4 regions of the Lysinibacillus sp. 54212 genome follow, and region 1 is predicted to be linked to each of the others. Evidence: riboswitches for the same ligand, from Rfam matches in the RefSeq annotation. Region 1 holds a riboswitch; each other region holds the start of a gene.

Region 1 (5,251 bases):
TAGGTATGGATCCATGTTTAACGACTATTATTCATAATCATAGCACTGTCGAGAGATTAAAAATAACATTGAAAAAGCATATTCATGAAATGTTTAGCGGCTTAATTGATGAGGAGTTTATTCAAAAGCGAGAGATTATTGCGCGTGTTCATGTGCGGATTGGTTTGCCAACAAGAAGTTATATTGCAGCATTTCAAACGTTGAATCTTTCTTTTATGAAGCTAGTTCAACAATATATTGCTCATGGAGAAGATCGTTTTGCAGTATTGCAGGCGGTTTCGAAAATTTTGAATTTAGAGCAGCAACTAGTGCTTGAAGCATTTGAGGCTACTGTCGAGGAACAGAAGTCTAAGGTCGAGCAGCAAAAAAGACTTGTAGGTAGTTCAATCATTGAGTCAACAGAAAGCTTAGCTGCTATATCTGAAGAAACGAATGCTTCATTTCATCAGCTGACAAGCCAGTCAATTGAATTGGCAAACTATGCGACAAGGGCGAATGAAATTTCTGACAATGCTGAACAACAAGCGAATGACGGGAAGATGCAAATGCATGAACAGTCAGAGACGATGCAATCGATTATTATGTCTGTAGATCAAATTGGCGATGATGTTCATAGCCTAGCGGACAATGCAAAGCAAATGGAAGGTATTATGGCAATTGTGACGAACATTGCTGATCAAACGAATTTGCTTGCTTTAAATGCGGCTATTGAAGCAGCACGAGCAGGGGAATTCGGAAAAGGATTTGCTGTTGTGGCGCAGGAGGTACGTAAATTAGCTGAGCAAACACGCGCCTCGACATCAACTGTTGAGGAGCTTTTGCATAATACGAACGAGCAAACGAATAAACTAAAAGGTTCGTTAGGTACAATTCAAGCCTCTGTTCAAGTGGGGAAGGATAGTATGGAGCAGTCCTCTCAGCAATTTTCGGAAATCCTACAATCAGTATGTGATTCTAAGCAACAAAACAGTCTAATCCAACAAGAAGTTGAGCTAATCAATGCTATTGTGCAGGAGTTAGGTGTTGCATTCGATGAAGTAACCCGTTCAGCGGATCGACTAGCTACTGTTGCACAGGAATTAAATCATTAAAGGGATGTTCAGAAAGTTTTCACTTTCTGGTCATCCTTTTCTTTTTTGTAAAAGAAGTCACACGTATTATGAAAGAAAAGAGTTTATACTATTCGTAGAACAATTATGTATGTATAGGAGTTGTAGTTATGAAAACAGTTGTTGTTGTTGTTGGTGGAGGTATTACAGGATTATGTACGATGCACTATTTGAAACGACAAATGAGCGAGCAAGGGAAAGATGCACGACTAATTTTGATTGAGCGAAATGAATACCTAGGTGGGAAAATCCATTCAGAGCAGGTAGAGGGCTTTATTATGGAAACGGGTGCTGATTCAATCGTTGCACGACATCCTGGAGTACTAGAGCTAGTTCGTGAGCTAGACTTTGAAGATGAGCTTGTTTATAACGAAACGGGTATTTCCTATATTCATACAAATAATGAGCTACATGCAATACCTGCTGGTTCGACGTTTGGTATTCCGATGAGTAGTGAGTCACTGCATGCTAGTACGCTTATTTCTGAGGAAGGGAAAGCACGAGCTCTACAAGAATTAACAATGCCCAATACGAATTTCACAAAGGAAAGTTCGATTGGTGAGTTTTTAGAATACTTTTTAGGTGAGGAAATCGTTCGTAAGCAAATTGCCCCTGTGCTAGCGGGTGTTTATTCGGGTGATCTTTACAGCCTATCCCTAGCTTCTACCCTGCCGTATTTAGTCGATTATAAAAATGACTATGGCAGTATCATTAAAGGGTTTGAAGCGAATCGTGCTCAATTTGAAAAGGCTGCTAATAAAAAGTTTATCTCCTTTCGAAAAGGCTTATCGTCATTAATTGATCGATTAGAGGAGACGTTGCCAGAAGTTGAATTTTGGAAAAATGCAGATACACAAAAGATTACGCAGAATGGCGATCAGTATGAGGTTATAGTAAACAATGAAATGATTTTAGCCGATGTGGTTGTTCTGGCGGTTCCGAATGAAACCGTGAAGGCGGTACTAGTGGATGAAGAGTTAGATACGAGTTTAAGTAAGTTTACGACAGCATCCGCAATTACGATGTACCTTGGCTTTCTTGTTCCTGATGCTATCCTGCCAGCAGACGGTACAGGCTTTATCGTTTCTCACAATAGTGACCTTTCGTGCGATGCGTCAACGTGGACAAGTAGAAAGTGGAAGCATACGTCGGGAGATGGGAATCTTTTAGTTCGACTATTTTATAAAAATAGTAATCCTCGTTACGAGGAATTTGCAGCTATGTCTGATGAGGAGTTAACGAAGGTAGCCTGTGAGGATATTCGACTAAGCCTAGGCATCGATGCAAAGCCAACCGTAGTTAATATAACAAAATGGATTGGTCAGATGCCACGTTATGATTTAGCGCATAATGAAGCGTTATCCGTTTTACTAGCAGATTTAGAGGAGCGATACCCTAATGTACTAGTAGCTGGATGCTCCTATTTTGGTGTAGGTATTGGCGCATGTATTCAAAATGGAAAGCAAACTGCAGAGAGAATTATAACGACTATTTAAAGAAATATTACATGAAACCGCTTTACTTAAGTAAATGGTCTTGACGTTCTATTCATATAGCGATATGATTCTTTTAATTATTGACAAAATTCATATAATTCTTATCAAGAGAAGCTGAGGGACTGGCCCGATGAAGCTTCAGCAACCAACGCAGCTTGCGCCAGGTGCTAAATCCAGCCGGCATTTGCCGTAAAGATGAGAAGGGACTCGTAGTATAAAGCCTTCTTGTAGAAAAGAAGGCTTTTTCTTGTACTGAGAAAAGTGCTCATAAGAATACATAACCTATTTGGTAGAGAGAGAGGGACTTTCATGGGATTGCTTGAAGCTTTACAAACGCGCGTACTTACAGCGGACGGTGCGATTGGAACACTACTTTATTCATATGGCTTGGATTATTGTCATGAAGAAATGAATGTGACTAAGCCGGAAATTGTTCAAAAAATTCATGAGCAATATATCGAAGCTGGTGCAGATATTATTCAAACGAATACATACGGTGCCAATTCTATTAAACTAGCTCGTTACGGCTATGAAGGACGTGTGAGGGAGTTTAACGAGGCGGCTGTTTGTATTGCTAAACGTGCAGCGGCAGGTAAAGACGTCTTTGTCTTAGGCACAATTGGTGGTATTCGAGGGATTCGTAAAAGTGATGCAACTTTAGAGGAGATTGTGTCTGCTATTCGTGAGCAAGCAGAGGTACTCATTGTTGGTGAAGTGGATGGCATTTTACTTGAGACGTTTTATGATGTAGAAGAGATTCGAGCGGCTGTCACAACGGTGCGTCAATTAACCGATTTACCAATCATTGCGCAAGTTTCTATGCATGAGCCGGGTATATTGCAGGGCGGTATTTCATTCTGTGACGTGTTAACTGAACTTGAAGCGCTCGGAGCTGATATTGTAGGAAGTAATTGTCGTCTCGGACCATTCCATACAATTCAAGCTTTTGAAAAAGTAAATTTACCCAGTAAAGCGTTTTTATCGGCTTCTCCGAATGCTTCTCTGTTAGATGTAGAGGATGGCCGTGTGGTATATGAATCAGAGGCGGATTATTTTGCGCGAGCAGCAGAGGAATTAGTGAAGCAGGGGGTTCGTTTAATCGGCGGCTGCTGCGGAACAACACCAAAGCATATTGAAGAAACGAAAAAACGATTAGCCAATAGTAAGCCGATAACAGAAAAAGAGGCGCGCCCTGGTAAAACAGAATTTGTGCGTATGCCTGAGCCTCGTAAATACGAGCCCTTACATGAAAAGGCGAAGCGTGAGCGCTCTGTTATTGTAGAGTTGGATACACCTAGACATTTAGAGATTGACGGATTTATTACAGGAGCAAAAGAGCTGTATGAAAATGGTGCGGACGTCATTATGATGGCGGATAACTCACTTGCCTCTCCGCGTATAAGTAACATTGCGATGTCAGCGTTACTTGTACAGGAAGGCGTTCGTGTTTTACCTCATTTAACTTGCCGTGATCGAAACTTAATCGGTTTACAATCACATTTAATGGGATTAAACGCACTTGAGCTCCACGATATTTTAGTTATTACAGGAGACCCAACAAAGGTAGGGGATTTCCCAGGGGCGACAAGTGTTTATGATGTTTCCTCGATGGAGCTCATGTCGATGATTAAGGGATTAAATGAAGGAATTTCATTCTCAGGGAAGCCGCTTCGTAAAAAGGCGAACTTCTCGGTAGCTGGAGCGTTTAATCCGAATGTCCGTGTTGTGTCACGTGCAGTTGATCGTTTAGAGAAGAAGCTAGAGCATGGCTGTGATTATTTTATTTCTCAGCCTGTTTATTCAAAAGAAAAAATTGAAGAAATTTATGAGGCGACAAAGCATTTAGAAGCACCTATCTATATTGGTATTATGCCACTCACATCATTTAGAAGCGCGGAATTCTTGCATCATGAGGTACCGGGCATCAAGCTTTCAGAGGAAGTATTAGCCCGAATGGAGGCGTGTGGTGATGATAAGGAGAAGGCGACTGCTGAAGGGGTTGCTATCGCGAAGGAATTACTAGATACAGCCTGCCAATACTTTAATGGAATCTATTTAATTACACCGTTTTTACGATATGATATGACGTTGCAGCTGATGGATTATGTGAAGGAGCTGGACGCGCAAAATAAAGGAGTACAATTTAATGCCTAACCACTCAATATACGAACAACTTGAAAAAAGAATTTTAATTATTGATGGAGCAATGGGAACAATGCTTCAAAATGAAAATTTAACACCCGAGGATTTTGGTGGAGAAGAATTAGATGGCTGTAATGAAAATCTAGTCATTACAAGACCGGATGTACTTAGTAAAGTTCACCGAGAGTATCTAGAGGCTGGTGCAGATATCATTTGTACGAATACATTTGGTGGGACGCCGCTAGTTTTAAATGAATATGATTTAGGCGAGCATGCTGTTGAAATTAACACGCGCGCTGTTCATTTGGCAGTAGAGGCAGTGAAGGAGTTTTCTACACCGGAATGGCCTCGCTATGTAGCTGGAGCAATTGGTCCGACGACGAAAACCCTATCCGTCACAGGTGGTATTACATTTGAAGAATTACAGGAAAACTTCTATGTGCAGGCCAAAGCACTTGTAGAAGCAGGTTCAGATTTAATTCTGTTAGAGACGAGTCAGGATAT
Region 2 (5,251 bases), on a different contig from region 1:
CAATCGTATGGGATGAAGAAGATGCCCTACAAGTGCTTAAACCTGCTTACCGTCAAGGTCCATCTGTAAAAAATATCACCAAACACATTTATGATGAAATTCCTGGTGAAGATGATGTAACAAAAATGCAATACTTAGACTTGCATTTATGGATGCCTGGAGACATCTTATTAAAAGCTGACAAAATGAGTATGGCACACTCAATCGAGCTCCGAGTGCCTTTTTTAGATAAAGAAGTGATGGAGGTTGCTAAAAGTATTCCGACTAAATATCGTATAAATGGTACTCAAAAAAGTGACACAAAATATGCCCTACGACAAGCTGCGTTGAATGAACTCCCTGAAGATTGGGCAAAACGAACGAAACTTGGATTTCCGGTCCCTATTCGTCACTGGCTACGTCACGAAAAGTATTACAATTTTGTAAAAGAAACCTTTCAAAAAGAGTATGTTAATGAATTTTTTAATCAAGACGACCTTATATACTACTTAGATCTCCATTATCACAATAAAGCAAATAAGGCGCGTCATATTTGGACAGTTTATATCTTTTGTATTTGGTATGAGCAATTCTTTGCTGAAAATATTAACAAGGAATATAATTAATGGTAAATCACTTCCGTAAAGTGAGGCAAAGAAATGCTATTTTTAAACAGCAAAACCAATTATCCATTTTTTTATTTTCTTTTGGAACAAAACATTGTACTCGTGTATGAATTCAAAACCCAAAATTATATAACACAGCTAGACTTTATCAATTTAATCTCACTATATGAAATACATACTGAAGATGAGTTTGATCAGTTTAATCATGAAAATTATAATCCAATGGCTGGAGGGGTTTATTTAGAGCTAGAGGATACTAATCAAATGGTAGCTGAAATCAACAACAAAATTCAAAAACAACGTGCAAATTTCCAATCCCTTCAACAAGGACCGATTCACCTTGTGATGTCAGAATCAGCAGCAGGATCTTTACGCGTAGGGCTACCTAGACCTAAGACAGTTATTGGTATACCAGATTCCTTTGACAGTGGTCCGTTGTGGCAGCTCGATAAAAAAACAGGTTTAATGTTACGAAATGAATGGCTATATGACCATATCAATGACGAGCAAGAGGACGGAGAATATTTAAATCGTTTCAACAGAGCATTACGTCAAATGGAGGATATTTCAACAAACGTCCCAATCTTTATTTGGTATAGCGATAATGAGGATGAACAGGTAGGTTTTCGCTTTATTCTCTACTTATTAAAGGAAAAGGGAAATGATATTTTTCTAATGAATACTACGGAACTTTATAGGGAAGTAGGGCAGCCTATTTTCCATACAAGTCAAATGGATTCCGACAATCTAAGACTACTTTTTGAAAACAACTCCAGGTGCAAACCATTATCAGAAAAACAATTACTTCGATTTCATGCAGAATGGGAGGAGCTTGCCGAAACAGATGGACTCCTACGTATATGGGATGGCGGTAATATACAGCATGTATCAGAGAATTATTATGACTCATATATCATTGAATCAGTCAAAAAGCTCCATAAGAAACAAGGACAGCTAGATTGGATTAGGACTGCAAAGCTCCTTGAAGAACTGCTGCAAGATATGAAAATATCTAAAAATATTTTCTATTTAGAATACCGAATCAGGCATTTAATCAATAATGGACTTCTAGAGTTAAAAGGAATACCAAAATCAATGAGACACTATAGTATAAAGCTTCGGTGAATTGATTTAGTTATAGATGCCTCTAATACGCTGACTTTGGCGGTAATCCACTCAAATGATGATGTTACTGCGAGAAATATTTGAGTGAATTGTTGAAAAATTCACATTGCTGTGATACAATCTATCTAATTTAATAGTCTTATCAAGAGAAGCTGAGGGACTTGGCCCTTTGACGCTTCAGCAACCTCTAACCGTGTTAGAAAGGTGCTACTTCCAGCAAGGTATTTCCTTGAAAGATAAGAGCGAGTAACGTTAAACCTCTCATTCTTATACTGGAATGAGAGGTTTTTTAATGGTTAGCTTTGTATATTTGATAGACGAGAAATGGGGGATCAGCATTGCCAATCAATATTCCGAAGCAATTACCGGCTGGCGAGCATTTACGACAAGAGAAAATTTTCGTGATGGAGGAGGACCGCGCGAAAACACAGCAAATTCGTCCACTAAATATATTAGTGTGCAACTTAATGCCAGAAAAAGAGAAAACGGAGTTGCAATTATTACGGTTATTAGGAAATACACCACTGCAAGTCAATATTACTTTTTTAAATACAGCTACATATGAATCAAAAAATGTATCTAAATCTCATCTGGAGCTTTTCTATAAAACATTCGATGAAATAAAACATCGTCGCTTCGATGGCATGATTATTACTGGAGCACCCGTAGAGCGGATGGAGTTTGAAGAAGTATTATACTGGCAAGAAATCACAACGATTATGGATTGGGCTAAAGTAAACGTAACGTCTATTATGTATATTTGTTGGGGAGCTCAGGCAGCGTTATACCATCAGTTCAATATTGGTAAATACGAGCTACCGAAAAAATGCTCTGGTGTTTATTCTCACGTTATTACCGATTTAACTGTAGATTTAGTCCGAGGATTTAGTGATGAATACGTAGCTCCGCATTCTCGTCATACATCGGTTTCTATTGATGAGGTTCGTGCGCATCCAGACTTACACTTATTAAGCTATTCTGACGATGCAGGCGTGTTTATTGTTCAGTCGAAGGATAATAAGCATATTATGATTACCGGACATTTAGAATATGATGCTACTACGTTGCGTGATGAGTATGAGCGAGATATTGCAAAGACAGATAATGTGGAAATGCCTGTGAACTATTTCCCAAATAATGACCCAGCACAAGAGCCAAAAAACACATGGCGTGCTCATTCACACTTGCTGTTCTACAACTGGTTAAACTACTATGTATATCAAGAAACACCATATAAATGGGATTTTGTTGAAGAAAATATTGAATTTCATATTTAAGAAATACCGCATGGCAGAAAGATATGTCATGCGGTTTTAATCCTTTTTACAAGCAGTATAACGAAGGTTACTATTAAAATAACAAAGGATGATGTATATGTTTCCAATCTTAGAGACAGAAAGACTTTTGCTGAGAGAAATCACAGAGCACGACACACAAGTAATTTTTAACCTCTTTTCCAATGATGCTATTACACGATTTTATGGCCAGGATAATTTAACACTTATAGAGCAAGCCGAGCAATTTGTTCACTTTTTCGCTAAGAGCTACAAGGAGAAGCGCGGTATGAGATGGGGGATAGAATTAAAGGGACAAAAAGGCATAATCGGTACTATAGGCTATAATCATTATTCCCCGAAGCACAAAAGAGCTGAAATAGGCTATGAATTACATCCAGATTATTGGGGATACGGCTACGCTAAGGAGGCTGTATTAAAGGCTATCTCATATGGATTTAGCGAATTAGGCTTAACAAGAATAGGAGCTATTGTATTTCTTGAAAATGATAGCTCTAACCATTTATTAAAATCCATTGGTTTTCAACAAGAGGGTATATTAAAAGCATATATGTATCAGAACGGCCAAGCTTATGACACTTACATTTATTCATTGTTAAATGAGAATTAACGAAAGGAAAATCCAATGACCACTTCATTTTTAATTATTCTTCCTATTGTTTTTACGATTTTTATCGTTGCTTCCTGTTTTGCATTTTACAAGTTTCGTCATTTTTTCTCACGAGGTCAATAAAACAAGGTAGCACTCACATATTGTGGGGGCTACCTTGTTTTAAACTAATTTAGAGAGTAAATCTTGAGAAGGTGCAGCGTCTAGATCACCATTGTTTGCTGCCTTCCCCAATAATCTTAGGAAGGTCTGTTTCATCTCTGTATTTAACGCCTCTAAATCAAACACATCAAACTTGCATTTTGAGAGAGGTATCGTTTCGGATTCACTAAATCCATCCTTATAAAATAGATTCCAAGTAATGTACTCACCGTCATCATCAATTCCAATCGAGCACGTGAGCAAAAAGTTTTCAGCAGTTGCCTCTGCTACAACTTCCTCATAAAAATCCTCATCTTCTAATAGCGCATGTAAATTGTCAAAAGCTTTGGATGTTACAATCGTTATCATCACGTCAACTCCTCTGTTACCATACTTAATTATAAGCAGAGCTTTCCTTACCCGTCAAAGCAAAGAATAGCTTTTCATTAATTTTCAGCGCCCATTGAACAATCGGTCCGAGTCCAAAAGACATAATAACTGTACCAACCCCAATCGGACCACCTAGTAAGAAACCAATAATTGCTACGAGAACTTCCATTGTCGTTCGTGCCTGACCAACACTCCAGCCAAGCTTATGTGAAAGTAGTAGCATTAAAGCATCACGTGGTCCTACACCGAGGTTTGCCACAATATACATCCCACAGCCAAAACCTAGCAACAATAAGCCAATACAAAATGACAGTAATTGTGGGAGGAATCCCGTAAAAGGGGGTAAGATAGCATTAAAAATATCAATAAAAATGCCCGCTAAAAACATATCAAGAAATGTGCCGATTTTCGGTAATCGTTTCATGAATAAGGAGTCAATAGCTAAAATGATCAGTCCGATAATGATAGACCATGTGCCAATTGTTAAGCCAAACGTATCTGCAAGACCAATATGAAGTACATCCCAAGAGCCTACACCAATTGATTTCGCTTTAATTGTTAGTGTAATACCAAAGGATAAAATAACAATCCCTAATAAAAAAAATGTACTGCGCCAATAAATATGTCTTTCCATGCATGTATCCCTCTATCTCTGTTGTAGAAATAATTCTAAGCTGTCACAATTTATTATAGCTAAGGACAGAGCCAAACCGCATTTTTCTGCCAATTCCCAAAATAAAGACTTTATAAGCTACAAAGTCAAAAAATCCCCACTAGAATGAATTCTAGTAGGGGAGTTTAGCTAAAGTTTATATTGTTTTACTAAAATATCTAATTCTGTGGCCAATGAGGCGAGCTGTTCTGTTCCTCTTGACACTTCTTTGATTAATTCACTTGATTGGATAGCAGTTGCAGCTGTTTCTTGCACCCCTGCTGATGCTTGTTCGGTAATGACTGTTACTTCTTGAATAGAAGCATGGATTTCTTGACCTTCATCTGCCATTCCATGTACATTGAGCAACATATTTTCGACATGTGTAGCAACTCCCTGCATCGCTGTATTAATAGAGTTAAAGGTTGCTGTA
Region 3 (5,251 bases), on a different contig from region 1:
AATGATAATTGTCGCCATTAACGTTACATCAGTGCGAGTACGCATAAACCCTTCTATATATGCTAGGTTCCCTAAGCCACCAGCACCGATTACACCAGCCATTGCCGTATAACCAACAAGTGCAACGGCTGTTACTGTAATACCTGAAATTAGAGCTGGTAAACTTTCAGGAAGTAAAACTTTAAAAATAATTGTCGATGTTTTAGCGCCCATTGAACGCGCTGCCTCAATGACACCTTTATCAATTTCACGAAGCGCAATCAATACCATTCGTGCATAGAAGGGTGCAGCACCAATAATTAAGGCTGGTAGGGCTGCGTTTGTTCCACGAATCGTCCCGATTAAAAGCTTCGTAAATGGAATCAGTAAAATAATCAATACGATAAATGGAATTGATCTGAAAATATTTACGATTGAGCCCGTTAAAAAGTTAACAAGCTTATTTGCCCATATTTGATTTGGACTCGTTAAAAATAAGATAACCCCAATTGCCAATCCTAAAATAAATGTCGCTACTGTTGAAATGGCTGTCATATAAATTGTTTGATACGTAGCCTCAGCCATCGTATCCCAGTTCACATTCGGAAATAATTGATTAAGCATGCTCAATCACCTCCGTTTGAATTTCATGCCTCTTAAGAATCTGTAAAGCTATATCAACTTTGCTTTCATCACCATCTATATGAACAATTAATGTCCCGTAAGGTCCGCTCGTTGTATGTGAAATCGTTCCGTGTACGATATTAACATCCACACCATACTGCTGAATGATTTGCGAAATAATTGGCTGCTCTGTTTGTTGACCAATAAATGTTACTTTTACAAGCTTACCTGAAGGGTAATTGGCTAAGATTTGCTCGATAGACTCCTTCGTATCGCTTGTACCAGAAACCTGTGAAACAAATTTTTTCGTTATCTGTGCCTGTGGATTTTGGAATACGTGTAGAACATCTCCAGACTCTACTACCTTTCCAGCCTCCATAACAGCTACACGATGACATACTTTGCGAATCACGTGCATTTCGTGTGTAATAAGCACAATCGTTAATCCTAGACGTTTATTAATATCTAGCAGCAGCTCTAAAATTGAATCAGTTGTCTCAGGATCAAGTGCTGATGTTGCTTCGTCACAGAGTAGTACCTCTGGATTATTAGCAAGCGCTCGAGCAATACCGACACGCTGCTTTTGACCACCAGATAGCTGAGATGGATAAGCCTTACCACGACCAGCCAATCCGACTAATTCGATTAATTCCCCTACACGCTTTGATCGCTCCGCTTTTGGAACACCCGCAATTTCTAATGGGAACTCGATATTTTCCTCTACCGTACGTGACCACAATAAATTAAAGTGTTGGAAAATCATGCTTATTTTTTGCCGTGCTGCCCGAAGCTTACTGCCTGAAATTGCAGAAATATTTTGACCATTTACTACAACAGTCCCACTTGTCGGCTTCTCTAAACCATTTAACAGGCGAATCATTGTACTTTTTCCGGCACCACTGTAGCCGATAATGCCATAGATTTCTCCCTTTTGAATCTCTAAGCTTACCCCATCAACAGCCTTTAGCTCGCCGTTTTTCGTGCTGTAAACTTTCGTTATATTACTTAACTCAATCATAATTGACTCCTTTATAGTTTTAGACTTACTAAAAAAACCTTTCTACATAAGATAAGTAGAAAGGCTTTCGCACGAAAATATACGTTACCGTTCTCTCATCTTCCAAAGAATAACTTTGAGTGACTTGGCACCTTTTCACAATTGTGATGGTTGCCGGGCTTCGTAGGGCACTTCCCTCCACCGCTCTTAATAAGAGTAACAATATTAAATTTAGATTATTATGAATGTAAATGTACCATGCTTGCAATTGTCCGTCAATTACTTTTTCAATATTTCATACAAATTTAGTACGGATTGAAATGCATATACTTTTTGAGCTATTTCCCCATCCCGTGCAACAAGTAAACATGGGACACTTTCAATCTCGTTTTCATATGCTAAATCTTCCATAAAATTTAAATTCGCTTTCCCAACTGGGAGTAGTGGAAGAAGTTGCTCGACTACATCCATCATTTTAGAAGCCACCGCGCACGTGCCACACATTGGTGTGTATAAATAAAGTGCAGCTAACTCCTCATCCTCTACGACTCTCTCCCATTGTTGCTTTGTCCATTCTTTCAATTTTACTCATCCTATTTCATCATAAATTTTGCTTTACGGAGTATTTCTGTCAGTATGTCTGCTGGTGTTTTGGCAACCTCTAAATATTGCTTTGGTATCGTAAGTTGAGTTGCCTCACTGTAGCAGCGTTTCATCGTTTTGCGTAGCCGGTCACCAGATTTATCAGCATCAAATAATGTAAAAAGATCGCACTGCTCAAAGGGTTCAATAATATCAATTAATACTTCTTCATCTACTGTGCCATTCGTACAGACGATAGCCACATCCTCAGCAAATAGTGGGGCTATTTTTAATTTATCAGAGCGACCTTCAACAATTATACACTTTTCTGTATCCATGTGCTCCCCTCCTACTTTACGTTGCTTTCTAATTAAAAACGCCAAAACCCACTAACGGATTTTGACGTCTAAAGATTATTCTTGAATTAATTCTTCGTATGCTTCTGCAGATAGAAGTTCTTCAACTTCTGCTGGGTTCGAAAGCTCAACAACAATCATCCAAGCTTTTTCATATGGAGATTCGTTTACGAATTCTGGGTTATCAGAAAGCTCTTCATTTACTTCAACTACTTTACCTGAAACAGGTGCATATAATTCAGAGACAGTTTTAACAGATTCTACACTACCAAACGGCTCATTAATAGTTACTTCATCGCCTACTTCTGGAAGCTCTACGAACACGATATCGCCTAGTTCACTTTGAGCGAAATCTGTAATACCAATACGTACTTTTCCATCTTCATTTTTTACCCACTCATGTTCTTCTGAGTAGCGTAAATCTTTAGGAATACTCATCCAAAATCCCTCCAACTATATATATTACATTCACTTTTAGTTTGACATATTTCGTAGTTAAAAACAAGTTTCGATTACCTTTATTTCCACGATTCTAAGAAGTCAGACTCCTTAAAGCCAAGTGTAATTTTTTTACCGTCAGAAACTATTGGACGCTTAATTAACATACCATCCGAAGCTAGTAAATCTAGTTGCTCCTCCTCCGTCATATTGTCTAGCTTGTCCTTTAAGCCAAGCTCTCGATACTTTATTCCTGACGTATTAAAAAATTTCTTTAATGGTAAGCCACTTAGTTCATAGTATTCCTTTAGCTGCGCCTTTGTTGGCGTCTCATCTACAATATGAATTGCCTCGTAGGAAATATTATGTTGGTCTAACCATTTTTGAGCTTTTTTACATGTAGTGCATTTAGGATATTGAATTAATTTAAGTGACATGTCCGCTGCTCCTTTAATAATTATTTTCCCCTCTATTGTAGCGGATTTTGTCTAATATTGTTATTAAAAACAACATGCTTACTCAATTAATTAGATAGAATGGTGTACATTACTAATCACATTTTCACAAATTATACATTATTAAGATTCAGCACCATAAGTCGGGGTTGCTATATGCACCGCACACTGCACTCCGAGCGGACGCTTTCCGCAGGCTTGGCTTCAATCTCCTCGTTGCTCCTGACGCTACCGCTTTCGTCGCAAAATAAAATTTCACTACGTTACGTGTGCTAAAAATTGCAAAAAATAATTCCACCCCCATGAAAGCACGCTGCGTAACAGAAATCAACCCCAGTTTATGGTGAAGAGGCATTTTTATTCGATTAAAAAATCCAGGTGCAATGGGCACCTGGATTCTACATGTTACACTGTATATTTTTCAGCTTCGATTAATTTCGCTGAGGCTTCACGTTTTTTCGGGATTAGGTTATATGGGTTGTTACGCGTTAATTTACGTAGAGCTGATAACGTCATACGACCCGCGTCCCCTTCAACTGCCGCTAGGATTGTATCCTTTGCTTCCTTCTCGATTTCAGCAAAAGCTTCCTGACAGAAAATTTGTGTGTAAAGAATTTTTTGACCTGCTTTTTCTACTCCGTCACGCTCGATAGCTTTTTGAGTACGAAGCACTGCAGATTCCATAGCGTATAATTGGTTTGCAATGTTTGCAATGTTCACTAGCACCTCTTGTTCCACATCGAGCTTAGCACCAAATTTTTGTGCTGCTGTACCCGCTGCAAGAACACCAATTTTCTTTGCGTTCTTCACAAGATATTGTTCTTGTGCTAATGGCTCATCGCCAATTTCTTCAGGCATTAGCATTAATAACTCCTGCTGTAAGTCTTGTGCTACTTGTAGTAATGGTAACTCGCCTTTTAATGCCTTTTTCATAAATGTACCTGGAACGATCATACGGTTAATTTCGTTCGTCCCCTCGAAAATACGGTTAATTCGAGAGTCACGGTAAATTCGCTCTACCTCATACTCTGCCATGAAGCCGTAACCACCATGTAATTGAACAGCCTCATCCGCAATATAGTCTAGCGTTTCAGAACCGAATACCTTTGCAATTGAACACTCAATTGCATATTCTGCAACTGCCCCAGCAATTGCACGACCGTCCTTTTGCTCTTCGTCAGAAAGCTGATTTAAACGATCTTCGAAGTAGCCTACAGTGCGGTAATTTAATGACTCTGATGCATACAGATGAGACGCCATCGTTGCAAGCTTTTCTTTCGTTAAGTTAAAGCTTGAAAGTGGTGTTTTAAATTGTTGACGTTGGTTTGAGTACTGAATCGCTAATTCTAAAGCACGCTTAGAACCACCTACTGTACCTACCCCTAGCTTGTAACGACCGATATTTAAAATATTGAATGCGATAATATGACCGCGTCCAACCTCACCTAGTAAGTTTTCAGCTGGCACTTGTGCATCCTCTAAAATTAACGTACGTGTTGAAGATGATTTAATCCCCATTTTCTTTTCTTCTGGACCAACTGAAACGCCTGGGAATGAACGATCCACGATAAATGCAGTAAATTTATCGCCATCGATTTTAGCGTAAACAACGAAAACATCCGCAAAGCCTGCATTTGTAATCCATTGTTTTTCACCGTTTAATACGTAGTGAGTACCTGCTTCATTTAACTTTGCTACTGTTTTTGCCCCTAATGCATCTGAACCTGAGCCTGGCTCTGTTAGGGCATATGCAGCAATTAATTCTCCACTAGCAAGCTTCGGTAAGTATTGCTTCTTTTGCTCCTCGTTACCGAATAGAA
Region 4 (5,251 bases), on a different contig from region 1:
TTTTTTATGGAGAGCCACAGCTTGAAGTGGATGATGATGGAAAGCCTTATTATATTCGTTCGTATGGTGAATTCATTTCTGCACGAAACGGCTTTGATGTAAAAGGGGTCGTGCTTGTAGATGCAGCAACGGGGTCGTCAGAAAAAATACCTTTAGAGGATGTTCCGGCGTTTGTTGATGGGGCAGTGTCTCCAGAGGCTGTTAGCTTACAAAACAGTTATTATGGAAATTATGTACATGGATACTGGAATAGTATGTTTGGGAAAAGGGATGTTAAGCTTCCGTCAGACGAAGGGACTGAGGCTAACGTATCACCAATCTTTACAGAGAGTGGTGAAATGTATTACTTTACTGATTTTACAAGTCCGAAAGAGGGCGTAGACTCAATGTTAGGGTATTCGTTAACGAATGCCAGAACAGGTGAGGCCACATATTATACGGGGAATTTAGAGGAGTCCTATATGGATTCTCAAGGTGCATTAGATATTATTTCTAAAAAATTCATTGAGAAGGAATGGGAAGGCGAAATGCCGATCCTTTATAACTTCTATGGTGAGGCAAGTTGGTTAACGGCTGTACTTGATTCTAATGGCTTCTTACAAAATTATTTCATTGTATCTGCTGCGAATCCTGAAATTTCGGCGTATGCCTCTACACCAAACGAGGCACTTAAGGCTTACAAGACCGCGTTATCGAAGGGAAGCTCTACTGTAGATGGCTCCTCAAGTGCGGAGGAAGCAAAAACGCAAGGAAAAGTAGAGCGCGTGTATAAGGAACGAGTGGGTGATTATACTCTTGTATCGTTTTTACTAGAAACAGGCGAGAATTTTATCGTAAGCTCTGAGGTTGTTCCGCTAGCTGTTTATCTAGAACAGGGCGATACAGTGTACGTGACATTTTATGCAACAGGGGAACAATTCCAACCTGTAAAGGAAGTAACGATATCAGGGTTACGAACACACTAAAAAAGGGCTAGATGCTATTATGCATCTAGCTCTTTTCCATGTTGACGAAGACTATGCTGTTCTACAATATACTGTAGCATTTTTTCTTTTCGTGCCACGATTTGCTCGTCCTTATAAGGCTTTAAGCTATCAAATTCCATTTGCTGCTGCTTTAAAATTTCTCGCTCTTTCCCAAACTTGTCGGCAGGCTCTTGTTCAAATATATAAATTAAGTGGAAGATTTGTAATAAGGCTATTTCAGGACTTTCTAAATTATATACAAATTTCATATGCCAAATATCTGTGTAGGATACGAATTGATTCACATAATCCGATGCGTCCTTGTATTTCTCTTTATCGATATAGGGCCCGATACTGTCATGTATTTTTGCAAGAGCTAGGTTAATATCTGCCACAGAAAGGTAGTATTTGCGCACTTTTTTCATTTGTTGCTTTTCGATGGAATTGGCAACATAATTATTTGTAGTAATCTGAAAAACATCCCTTCATAATGAACATGAATACTACTATTTTAACAGATATATAGTATAAATATAACTAAAAAGAAAATAGAGTTATACGGACTTAGGTCATGTATAACTCTATTTTTATTATAGGTATTATGACAACTAGCTTGCATGTGACGTTGCAATGTGATTGTTAATACAGGATATTTATTTCCAATTGAACCCTTTTGACGATAAAAATTCTTTAATAAATGGTCGTTTTTGATCAATTAAAAAATCAGCCATTTGCTTTGTCCACGTTGCCATCTTTTGGTTAGAGGAACGGCTCGCATAATATTGCTCCATCGTTGCATCATAATCATCTAAAAGCGTATTATATTGCTCAACATCGTACGTATTTTCATGTAAAACAGCTTGTACCGGCAAGCGCGGCTTTGTTTCGTTTTTCTTTGTTGGTGTTCCAATTGTCATAGCGAACAGTGGGAAAACGAAATCTGGTAAATTGAATAGCTCGCTAATTTCAGCCGGATTTGTACGAGCGCCGCCAATATAACAAATGCCGTAGCCTGCAGCCTCTGCAGCGATAACAAAGTTTTGTGCAAAGAGCGAAACGTCAGCAACGCCAACGAGCACATTTTCTGCAGAATCCGCAACAATATCAATCCCGTGCTTTTGTCCTGCCACTTGAAGGCGCTTAAAGTCTACGCAAAATAGGAAAGAGGCACCTGCCGTTTTGAACTGGAAATCGTTTTTTGATAGTTCCCCTAATTTTTGTTTTTTCTCTTCATCTGTTACCCAAATAACACTATAGGCTTGTACAAAATGTGAGCTAGCTGCCATCTGTGCTGTTTCAATCAGATCAAGTACTGTTTCGCGTGGTATTTTTTCCCCTGTATATTTACGTACGGATGAGTGACTACGTAAAAGTTCTCTTGTCATCATATACTTCTCTCCCTTAGTGAAAATGGGCTTGAATGAAAGCCCTCTAAGCCCATATTATACTATTTATTATGACAAACCAATCCATTTCCTAGGACCTTGAAAGAGTAGTCCAAAAGTGTTCACTAAGATAATCAGGGGAATCCTTGTAAGGAATACTTTAATAGCGGTGGATTTTTTGAAAAGCTAGTAGGTTAAAAAATAAATATTTCAGAAAATTTTCAATTAATAGTTGACGGATTGATTTTTTGTGTTTTATACTGTGAAGCAACAGATGGAACATGAATTATATACTCTTATCGAGAGCGGCGGAGGGACTAGGCCCTGTGATGCCCGGCAACCAGTAATTCTTTTACTAAGGTGCTAATTCCTACAGATTCGAATCGGGATCTGAAAGATAAGGGGAGGAAAACTTGCTCATTCGCAGCCCTCTTCTTAATTTGAGAAGGGGGCTTTTTTATTCGCTCATTTGCCAAGCAAGTAAGCCCTTGACTCATACGAAGAGAGGTTTAGTTTTCTAAATCCTCCTCAAACCGATTAGTCCATCGAAATTTATTAGGAGGAAGATACATGTCAAATTTAAAACCGGAAACATTATTACTTCACGGAGGTCAAAAGCCTGATCCTGTGACAGGTGCAATCGCGGTACCGATCTATCGCTCAACAGCTTATGCATTTAACGATACAGCTCATGCTCAACGACTTTTTGCACTTGAAGAACCAGGGAATATTTATTCACGTATTATGAACCCGACAGTAGGTGTGTTTGAGGAGCGAGTTGCCTTACTTGAAAAAGGAACTGCCGCTGTAGCCCTGTCCTCTGGGATGGCAGCTATTAGCTTTGCGATTTTAAATATTGCAGGGACTGGTGATAACATCGTTTCAGCAGGTTCACTGTATGGCGGTACGTATAATTTATTTGCTACAACTCTTCCACGCTATGGTATTACAACTACATTTGTTGACGAGCGTGATCCAGAAAACTTCCGTAAAGCCATTAATGAAAATACTAAGGCAATCTATGCGGAAACAGTCGGCAATCCGTCATTAAATATTTTAGATATTGAGGCAGTAGCAGGCATTGCACATGAACATGGCTTACCATTAATTATTGATAATACATTCCCATCTCCATATGGTTCCAATCCAATTGATTTCGGAGCAGATGTAGTTATTCATTCAGCTACAAAATGGATTGGTGGGCACGGGACTACAATTGGCGGAATCGTTGTAGATGCTGGTAAATTCGATTGGACACAGGGTCGCTTCCCAGGATTTACAGAGCCTGACGCAAGCTATCATGGTATTCGCTATGGTATTGATACAGCAACTGCCGCATTTGCAACGAAGCTACGTGTGCAACTGCTTCGTGATTTTGGTCCAACACTTTCACCTGATGCCGCATTTAACTTTATTCAGGGCTTAGAAACGCTTCATCTGCGTGTAACGAAGCATAATGAAAATACAAAAAATGTCGGCGAATATTTACAAAAACACCCATTCGTGGAGTATGTAAATTATCCAGGCTTTGAGGATTTTGCATCACATAATTTAGCGGAGAAATATTTGAAAAATGGCTTCGGCTCTATTCTCACATTTGAGATTAAAGGCGGTCGTGATGCAGGAAGAAATGTCATCGATAATGTGGAGCTATTCTCTCATGTTGCGAATGTAGGAGATGCACGCTCGTTAATTATTCACCCTGCATCTACAACACATCAGCAATTATCCGCTGAAGAGCTAAAGGTAGCTGGTGTATCAGAAGGGCTCATTCGTCTTTCAATCGGCTTAGAAAATGTTGAAGATATTATTGCAGACTTAGACCAAGCATTATCAAAAGTTGCAGCCTCATTTGGCGCAGGAGCAAAAGCTTAAGTATATAACAAAGTTGTAGCGGTTTGACTCGTATCATTTCACGAGTAAATCGCTACATTTTCAATTAACTAAAATAGTGATAATTTTAATTCCTAGTATTTTTATAAGTATTATTGACAATGTGTAGTACATAGGGTAATATTTACATAATGTAAAGGGAAATCCCCATCCATTGTTCCAAAACAGAATGAGACAGCTTACAAAATGATAAAAGGAGTGTTGACTATGGGAAATGTCTACAGTGCACAAAATATTACTGCTTATTTCGTATATGAATTAAACGAAGTTGAAACATTTATTAATCAGAAGGTTATCCAAAATTTATTGGCGGCTGTTGATACTATGTGGAAGAAAACTTTTGGGCATAGTGCATTTTCAGAGGAAACACACGACCTTGCATCAACAGGCTATGTTGTAAATGAAGTGTACGAGGCATATAGGGAGCACGGGGGAGATCACATCGTTATGCCAGCAAAGGAATGGTACTTAGCCTATGGTCAATTCCAGCTCGTACATCGTACATATGGTATACCAGCATTTACAAAAAAAGAAGAAATTATCGTGAGAAAGATTATGGATCGTTATCGTGCAATATCCTCTAAAAAAATCTTGATCGCAGTATAAAATAAATCTGTGTAAAAAAGATGTCTAGTGTCCAAAGACATCTTTTTATTATTATCAATAGTAGAAACTCTAAATGTGTCGAAATGATGAAAGCTTTTTGAGGATGTAACCGCTTAATGTACATTTTACATAAACATTTGTTCATCTAGGGGAGATTTTTCTTGTTTTCCTGTATAATATAAGATAGAATTTTTTTATGTAAAATTATTAGAATAATTTGTTTATATAGATTTATCGATGATTTTGGGGGAGACAATATGGCAACAATAAAGGCAGCCATCTTAGGATTTGGCACAGTAGGTCAAGGGATATACCATATTTTAAATGAAAAGCGTGAAGAGCTTCGTGAAAAGCTTGGTGTCGAGTTAGAGGTAGCGAAAATACTAGTAACAGACGCAAGTC

Evidence for each region. Region 1 has a riboswitch for S-adenosylmethionine ahead of V4T18_RS13825 (bifunctional homocysteine S-methyltransferase/methylenetetrahydrofolate reductase). Riboswitches for the same ligand answer to the same signal wherever they lie in the genome.
Region 2: it holds a riboswitch for S-adenosylmethionine, as region 1 does, so the genes downstream of both, metA (homoserine O-acetyltransferase MetA) here and V4T18_RS13825 (bifunctional homocysteine S-methyltransferase/methylenetetrahydrofolate reductase) in region 1, are expected to answer to the same signal.
Region 3: it holds a riboswitch for S-adenosylmethionine, as region 1 does, so the genes downstream of both, V4T18_RS09865 (methionine ABC transporter ATP-binding protein) here and V4T18_RS13825 (bifunctional homocysteine S-methyltransferase/methylenetetrahydrofolate reductase) in region 1, are expected to answer to the same signal.
Region 4: it holds a riboswitch for S-adenosylmethionine, as region 1 does, so the genes downstream of both, V4T18_RS06340 (O-acetylhomoserine aminocarboxypropyltransferase/cysteine synthase family protein) here and V4T18_RS13825 (bifunctional homocysteine S-methyltransferase/methylenetetrahydrofolate reductase) in region 1, are expected to answer to the same signal.

What each region holds. Positions count from the first base shown of each region.
Region 1 is NZ_JBAFWZ010000021.1:37,945-43,195, reverse strand. Features, by position in the region: gene V4T18_RS13835 (globin-coupled sensor protein) at 1-1,091, shown strand, start outside; gene hemG (protoporphyrinogen oxidase) at 1,220-2,605, shown strand; SAM riboswitch class I at 2,704-2,807, shown strand; gene V4T18_RS13825 (bifunctional homocysteine S-methyltransferase/methylenetetrahydrofolate reductase) at 2,915-4,759, shown strand; gene metH (methionine synthase) at 4,752-5,251, shown strand, end outside.
Region 2 is NZ_JBAFWZ010000001.1:254,341-259,591, forward strand. Features, by position in the region: gene asnB (asparagine synthase (glutamine-hydrolyzing)) at 1-605, shown strand, start outside; gene V4T18_RS01205 (DUF1835 domain-containing protein) at 687-1,730, shown strand; SAM riboswitch class I at 1,867-1,973, shown strand; gene metA (homoserine O-acetyltransferase MetA) at 2,069-3,007, shown strand; gene V4T18_RS01215 (GNAT family N-acetyltransferase) at 3,105-3,635, shown strand; gene V4T18_RS01220 (hypothetical protein) at 3,798-4,145, opposite strand; gene V4T18_RS01225 (YczE/YyaS/YitT family protein) at 4,171-4,800, opposite strand; gene V4T18_RS01230 (methyl-accepting chemotaxis protein) at 4,969-5,251, opposite strand, start outside.
Region 3 is NZ_JBAFWZ010000011.1:78,181-83,431, forward strand. Features, by position in the region: gene V4T18_RS09860 (methionine ABC transporter permease) at 1-603, opposite strand, end outside; gene V4T18_RS09865 (methionine ABC transporter ATP-binding protein) at 596-1,621, opposite strand; SAM riboswitch class I at 1,714-1,817, opposite strand; gene V4T18_RS09870 (thioredoxin family protein) at 1,880-2,182, opposite strand; gene V4T18_RS09875 (toprim domain-containing protein) at 2,194-2,520, opposite strand; gene gcvH (glycine cleavage system protein GcvH) at 2,596-2,976, opposite strand; gene V4T18_RS09885 (arsenate reductase family protein) at 3,057-3,413, opposite strand; gene V4T18_RS09890 (acyl-CoA dehydrogenase family protein) at 3,837-5,251, opposite strand, start outside.
Region 4 is NZ_JBAFWZ010000006.1:157,342-162,592, forward strand. Features, by position in the region: gene V4T18_RS06325 (hypothetical protein) at 1-965, shown strand, start outside; gene V4T18_RS06330 (hypothetical protein) at 983-1,360, opposite strand; gene nfsA (oxygen-insensitive NADPH nitroreductase) at 1,619-2,350, opposite strand; SAM riboswitch class I at 2,644-2,754, shown strand; gene V4T18_RS06340 (O-acetylhomoserine aminocarboxypropyltransferase/cysteine synthase family protein) at 2,921-4,225, shown strand; gene V4T18_RS06345 (hypothetical protein) at 4,451-4,849, shown strand; gene V4T18_RS06350 (homoserine dehydrogenase) at 5,107-5,251, shown strand, end outside.